2 regions of the Parageobacillus sp. NEAU-HV-2 genome follow, and region 1 is predicted to be linked to the other one. Evidence: riboswitches for the same ligand, from Rfam matches in the RefSeq annotation. Region 1 holds a riboswitch; the other holds the start of a gene.
The links. A riboswitch is a leader RNA that binds a small molecule or an ion and turns the genes downstream of it on or off. The one in region 1 is predicted to bind S-adenosylmethionine.
Positions count from the first base shown of each region.

Region 1 (3,673 bases):
GAGATGCAGGCCATCGCCGAGGAGTTAGGAAACTTACGCAAAAAATAAATGTAAGTAGGAGAGGTTCATACGTCTATCGCTGTCCTTTTCGCTTTGGGCAGCTTTTTTTATTGGTTCTACTCAATTCGTCTTTATTTTCGTATAATATGGCTAAACTAAACGATATATATTTTTGTTTTGAGGCGGGAGAGGAGAATAAAAATGATCTATGGCAGTATTCATTACGCATCATTTATCATTCTATTATTCTTCATTACCGTGATCGTTTCTTACATATTATTGAAAATGCTATTCATCCATACATTCCCTATTTACACGCTCTCTGTAACGACGATCGTATGCATCATCAGCCTTGTGGTTTGGTCAATTTTAGACATGCCCCATATGATAAAAAAGACAAACGATTCTTTCACTCTATTATTGTTTAACCCTATCGTTGCTGTGCTTGGCGCCCTATGTGTTACAACGATCGCATTTATTAGCCGCTTATTAAAAGAAAATAAACAATGTGATAAATGTCTCTTTTTCCAACACCCTGATATGATTTTTCTGTTAGACATAAATGGGTTATTTATATCTGGTAACCCTGCAGTAGGAAAAATGCTTGGATACAAACCTAGCGAATATATTGGCAAACATTTTACCCAATTTATCGTCCCGGACCAAATTGAAAAAGCCAAAAAAATATTTGAACGAACATTAAAAGGAGAAACTTGCGAATGTGATTTACAAGCACGGCATAAAAATGGAAAAATTATTGACATACATTTTAAAACCGTTCCAATGATTCGTGGCAATCACTTGAAAGGAATTTATATGATTGCCCGAAATATGACGGAACTCAATCGATTCCGAAAAGAGCTGGAACACTTATATCATAAACATACACTCATATTAAATTGTATGGCTGAAGGAGTTTGCGGGATTGATAAACATAAAAATATCGTTTTCTGGAATCCAGCCGCAGAACGAATGACTGGATATAAAGCGGAAGAAGTCATTGGAAAAACATCACATGCGATCATTCACCATACGAAAAAAGATGGAACTCCTTACCCTCTTGGCGAATGCCCGATTGATCGCGCCATTCAAGATGGAAAAACGTATCATATTAGTGAAGATATTTTTTGGAAAAAAGACGGTACCTATTTTCCCGCTTCCTATACGATAACACCTGTTTTGGAAAATGGAGCCGTCGTTGGCGGAGTATTGACGTTCACCGATATTACCGAACTGCAAAAAACAGAAGAATTCATTCGAACATCGGAAAAGCTCTCGGTTGCCGGCCAGCTAGCGGCTGGGATTGCTCATGAAATTCGCAATCCGCTTACAGCCATAAAAGGATTTATACAACTATTGCAATCTGAACTTGACGAGAAAAAACCTTACCTTCACATTATTGAATCAGAAATTCAGCGCATTGAACTTATTTTAGGCGAACTATTAGTGTTGGCAAAACCGCAAACAATCAAATTTACAAAAAGGGATATTGGCGTTTTGCTTCAACATGTCACCGCTTTATTAGAAACACAAAGTATTTTACATAACATCCAAATTGTCACAAAAATTGATCCATCTCTTCCTCTCATTGAATGTGACGAAAACGGATTAAAACAAGTATTTATTAATTTCTTAAAAAACTCGATGGAAGCGATGAAAAATGGCGGACATATTTTCATTGAAGCACAAAAAAAGGACGAACATTCCGTTCTTATTCGCTTTATCGACGAAGGTTGTGGAATTCCAAAAGAATATATAAAAAAAATAGGAAAACCGTTCTTTACAACAAAAGAAAAAGGTACTGGTCTTGGGATGATGGTCAGTAAAAAAATTATCGAAGACCACGGTGGAACGATGTCAATTATGAGTGAAGTGGATAAAGGAACAACGGTCGAAGTAATATTGCCTATCTGCGTTTCTCCCTTACCTGTTTTACATGTCTCACATGCATAGAAAAGGGCTGAATAACAAGCTGCCCTTTTTTTCTTCTTCTCCTTCGCTATTCCTCTAACGTGTTACATCGCCAAAAAAATTAATTCCTATCGAAAAACTAGGATTGACTTTTGCTTGAATTGTGTTAAAATTTTAATCAATTATATAGAACTTATCAAGAGTGAGGGAGGGACTGGCCCAATGAACTCCGGCAACCTGCTTGGCCGAAAGCAAGGTGCTAATTCCAGCAAAATGGGTACCATTTTGGAAGATAAGGCGCTATTAGTGACCGGTTCGCTCTTCCAAAATGGGAGAGCGTTTTTTAATAAGCGTTCGTTCTCGTTCTATTCCTAATATAACCAATTAATCCACTTTATTTTCTTTGAATTCAAAGGAGGGAGAAACATGCTTACTTATCAAACGTGGGAAACGGAAGAAAAACCTGTATTCCCTCACGATAATGAAACAAAAGGGGCGCTTGATGTTCTCGCCTGGGCATACCGTCAATATGAGGACGATATTGTGTACGCCTGTAGCTTCGGCATTGAAGGAATCGTGTTAATCGATTTAATTTCGCAAATAAAGCCAGATGCAGAAATCGTATTTCTCGATACCGGGCTTCATTTTCGTGAAACATACGAAACAATCGAAAAGGTAAAAGAAAAATATCCTTCCCTCCGCATTGTGATGAAACAGCCGAGCATATCCTTAGACGAACAGGCAAAACAATTCGGGGACGAATTATGGAAACACCATCCAAATAAATGCTGTGAATTGCGGAAGGTGATTCCACTGCGCGAAGTATTGACCGGGGTAACCGCTTGGATTTCTGGCCTGCGCCGCGAACAATCGCCGACACGCAGCCATGTCCAATACATCAATAAAGATGACAAATTCCAATCGATCAAAATCTGCCCGCTCATTCATTGGACATGGAAAGACGTATGGAACTATGTATATAAATACGAGCTTCCGTACAATGTGCTTCATGATCAAGGTTATCCAAGCATCGGCTGCGCGCCATGCACAGCCCCTGCACTCGATCCAAACGACTTGCGTTCCGGCCGCTGGGTCGGGCACGGAAAAACGGAATGCGGGCTTCATATCTCATAGGGAGAGTATACAATCATCGCCATTTTCAGCGTTTGTCTCGCTACCCTTGGCATTATTAGCCTAAAGAAAACCATCGACGAAGAACGGCGATCCTTGCATGAAAGCGGCGGTGGCATTTAACCAATGATAAAACCTATTTTTCCGATAAAAATTAAGGAGGTATCAACATGAGCTTAAGCATTCCTCATGGAGGCACTTTAGTGAATCGCTGGAATCCTGACTATCCAGTAGACACCGTCACAAAAACGATAGAGTTGTCTAAGGCGGAATTAAGCGATTTAGAGCTAATCGGAACGGGAGCTTACAGCCCGCTTACCGGCTTTCTGACCAAAAACGATTATGATTCCGTTGTCGAAACAATGCGGCTTGTCGATGGCACCGTATGGAGCATTCCAATTACCCTTGCTGTAACCGAAGAAAAGGCAAAAGAGCTTTCTGTCGGCGAAACGGCCAAACTCGTTTACAACGGGGAAGCATATGGCATCATTGACATTCAAGAAATCTATCAACCTGATAAAACAAAAGAAGCACTTCTCGTTTACAAAACAGAGGAACTCAAACATCCAGGCGTACGAAAACTATTTGAAAAGCCAAATGTATATGTAGGCGGACCGATTACATTAGTGAA
Region 1 is NZ_JBXUJJ010000010.1:72,382-76,054, forward strand. Features, by position in the region: gene AC1WMD_RS15075 (DUF1128 domain-containing protein) at 1-48, shown strand, start outside; gene AC1WMD_RS15080 (PAS domain-containing sensor histidine kinase) at 202-1,953, shown strand; SAM riboswitch class I at 2,102-2,210, shown strand; gene AC1WMD_RS15085 (phosphoadenylyl-sulfate reductase) at 2,338-3,045, shown strand; gene sat (sulfate adenylyltransferase) at 3,213-3,673, shown strand, end outside.

Region 2 (3,673 bases), on a different contig from region 1:
CAAGCGGACCGCCAAGCGCTTCAATTTCCGGCGCGATATGCTTGAATTTTTGGAAGTTTGCGCGGAATTTTGATGCCAGTTCTTTTGCTTTTTGTTCATATGCATTTTTATCAGCCCATGTATTTTGTGGCTGCAGCACTTCATCTGGAACTCCTGGAATATGAAGCGGAATGGCCAAGCCGAAAATAGGATCTTTCACTGTTTCGACATTGTCTAGTTCTCCTTCGACTGCTGCTTGCACCATCGCGCGTGTGTAAGCTAGCTTCATGCGGCTGCCAACTCCGTACTCCCCGCCGGTCCAACCAGTGTTGACAAGGAATACCCGCACGTTATGTTCAACGATTTTTTTGCCGAGCATTTCTGCATAGCGCACAGCCGGGAGCGGCAAAAATGGAGCGCCGAAGCAAGTAGAGAACGTCGCCTGCGGAGAAGTGATTCCCCGTTCGGTGCCGGCGAGCTTGCTCGTATAGCCGCTTAAGAAATGGTACATTGCTTGTTCACGCGTCAGTTTGCTGATTGGCGGCAATACGCCAAACGCGTCTGCAGTTAGGAAAATAATCGTCGATGGGTGGCCAGCGATGCTTGGGTCCACGATGTTGGCAATTGCCTGAATCGGGTAAGCGGCGCGCGTATTTTCCGTTAATGTTGCATCATCGTAATCTGGTATTCTTGTCTGTTCATCAAGCACCACGTTTTCCAGCACCGCTCCGAACCCAATGGCGTCAAAAATTTGCGGTTCTTTTTCACGAGATAGGTTGATGCATTTCGCATAGCATCCGCCTTCGATATTAAAGATGCCGCGGTTTGACCAGCCGTGTTCGTCATCACCAATTAAGCGGCGGTTTGGATCAGCGGAAAGCGTCGTTTTTCCCGTTCCCGACAGTCCGAAAAATAATGCCACGTCTCCTTCTTTGCCGACATTGGCGGAGCAATGCATCGAAAGAATCCCTTGCTCCGGAAGCAAATAGTTCATCACCGAGAAAATGGATTTTTTCATTTCGCCGGCATATTCCGTTCCGCCGATTAGCACGATGCGGCGTTCAAAAGAAATGATAATAAACGTTTCTGATTTTGTTCCGTCCACCGCAGGATCTGCTTTGAAATTTGGAGCGGAGATCACCGTAAATTGCGCTTCATGTGTTTGTAATTCCTCTGCGCTTGGGCGAATAAATAATTGATGGGCAAATAAATTGTGCCAAGCAAATTCGTTAATGACTTGAATCGGCAAACGATATTTAGGGTCAGCGCCGGCAAAGCCTTTAAAGACAAACACTTCGTCTTTGGCCATTAAATAATCGAGTACTTTATTATATAATCGTTCGAAAACTTCCTCCGAGATCGGCTGATTGACTGTTCCCCAATCAATTTTTGCTTTTGTTGACGCCTCTTCGACAATGTATTTATCTTTCGGTGAGCGGCCTGTATATTTGCCTGTTGTTACCGCTACTGCCCCAGTAGCTGTTAACCGGCCTTCTTTTCGCTGCAACACTTTTTCCACCAGCTGCGCTACCGATAAATTATGAAATACGTTTGGTTTTTGCAATAATAAAGAAAGTTTATTGGTCATTTTTGCGATCCCCATTGTTCAAAACCTGCCTTTTTATATTTAATAACCTCTTTAAATAGTATAACACATTTTTATTATTAGTCCATACTATTTGTGACGATTTCTTTTATTTATTTTTCCTGTTTTTTTCAAAAAAAATTCGCCACATTTTGTTGACTTTTTCGGCTTTATTACGATATGATAAGTCATTGAACGGATACTCTTATCCCGAGTTGGTGGAGGGACAGGCCCGATGAAACCCAGCAACCGTCACAACTGGAAACATGTGAAATGGTGCTAACCTGTGGCAAGGCGATGTCCTTGAACGATAAGAGTGAAAGGAGCAATACGATTGCAATGACCTTTCCTCACCGTTACAGGAAAGGTTTTTTTATATGAGAAAATGAACAAGGGAAATGAGTACCGTATCGCTCGCCGTTTGCGGCACCATCATTTTTTGATGTTTGATTACGGAAAGAGGAGGAAAATGACGAATGTCAGCAAAAAGACGTTTATTTACTTCAGAGTCTGTAACAGAAGGTCATCCAGATAAAATTTGCGACCAAATTTCCGATGCGATTTTAGATGCGATTTTGGAAAAAGATCCGAACGCTCGCGTTGCCTGCGAAACGAGCGTGACAACAGGGCTTGTGCTCGTAAGCGGAGAAATTACGACATCGACATATGTGGATATTCCAAGAATCGTTCGCGATACGGTTCGCGAAATCGGCTATACGCGCGCCAAATTCGGTTTTGACGCGGATACATGCGCCGTGTTGACATCGATTGACGAACAGTCGCCAGATATCGCGATGGGGGTCGACCGGGCGTTAGAAGCTCGTGAAGGTCAGATGACTGACGAGGAAATCGAAGCGATCGGTGCTGGAGACCAAGGGCTAATGTTTGGATTTGCCTGCAATGAAACGAAAGAATTAATGCCGCTTCCGATTTCGCTGGCGCATCGTTTAGCACGCCGTTTAGCTGAAGTTCGGAAAAACGATATTTTGCCATATTTACGTCCAGATGGTAAAACACAAGTAACGGTAGAATATGACGAAAACGGCAAACCGGTTCGCGTTGATACGATTGTCGTATCCGCACAGCATCATCCGGAAATTACGCAAGAGCAAATTGAACGTGATATTAAAGAACATGTCATCAAGCCGGTGGTGCCAGCCGAACTGATCGATGAAAATACGAAATACTTTATTAACCCGACAGGCCGTTTTGTCATCGGCGGACCTCAAGGGGACGCTGGTTTAACGGGACGGAAAATTATTGTAGACACGTACGGCGGTTACGCGCGTCACGGTGGCGGCGCATTCTCTGGAAAAGATCCGACAAAAGTAGACCGTTCTGCAGCATATGCAGCCCGCTATGTCGCGAAAAATATCGTGGCGGCAGGACTTGCCGATAAGTGCGAAGTGCAACTCGCCTATGCGATCGGGGTGGCAAGACCGGTCTCGATTTCCATTGACACATTTGGCACAGGAAAAGTATCGGAAGACATTTTAATCGAAGTCGTGCGCAACAACTTCGACCTACGCCCGGCAGGCATTATTAAAATGTTAGATTTGCGCCGTCCGATTTACAAACAAACAGCTGCTTACGGCCATTTTGGACGTACCGATATCGACCTGCCGTGGGAGCGTACAGATAAAGCAGAAGCATTGAAAGAGCAAGCTTTTTCCTTGGCGAAGCAACAATAAATGAATGAATATGGAAAAGAGAGTTACAGCAACTGTAGCTCTCTTTTTTTAATCGATATGTTAACGTTTTATTTAAAAAAAAAAGGAAAATTTTATAGTTTTATTGCTTCAAATCTATGATATAATCAAGCATGCTGAATATAAAGAAGTAGGTGAAATACACATGTGCGGGTTTATTGGTTGTGTTTATGATCAGCCAAAAATGCTAGACGAGCAATGGAAGAAAACGTTTGAAGAAATGAATAATATGATCACGCATCGTGGTCCAGACGACGAGGGGTATTTTTTCGATGACTATGTCCATTTTGGCTTTCGTCGGTTGAGCATCATTGACTTAGAAGGGGGTCATCAACCATTATCGTACGAAAATGAGCGATATTGGATTATTTTTAATGGAGAAATTTATAACTATATTGAG
Region 2 is NZ_JBXUJJ010000002.1:20,261-23,933, forward strand. Features, by position in the region: gene pckA (phosphoenolpyruvate carboxykinase (ATP)) at 1-1,582, opposite strand, end outside; SAM riboswitch class I at 1,767-1,881, shown strand; gene metK (methionine adenosyltransferase) at 2,041-3,255, shown strand; gene asnB (asparagine synthase (glutamine-hydrolyzing)) at 3,419-3,673, shown strand, end outside.
Region 2: another riboswitch for S-adenosylmethionine. It lies ahead of metK (methionine adenosyltransferase); the one in region 1 lies ahead of AC1WMD_RS15085 (phosphoadenylyl-sulfate reductase).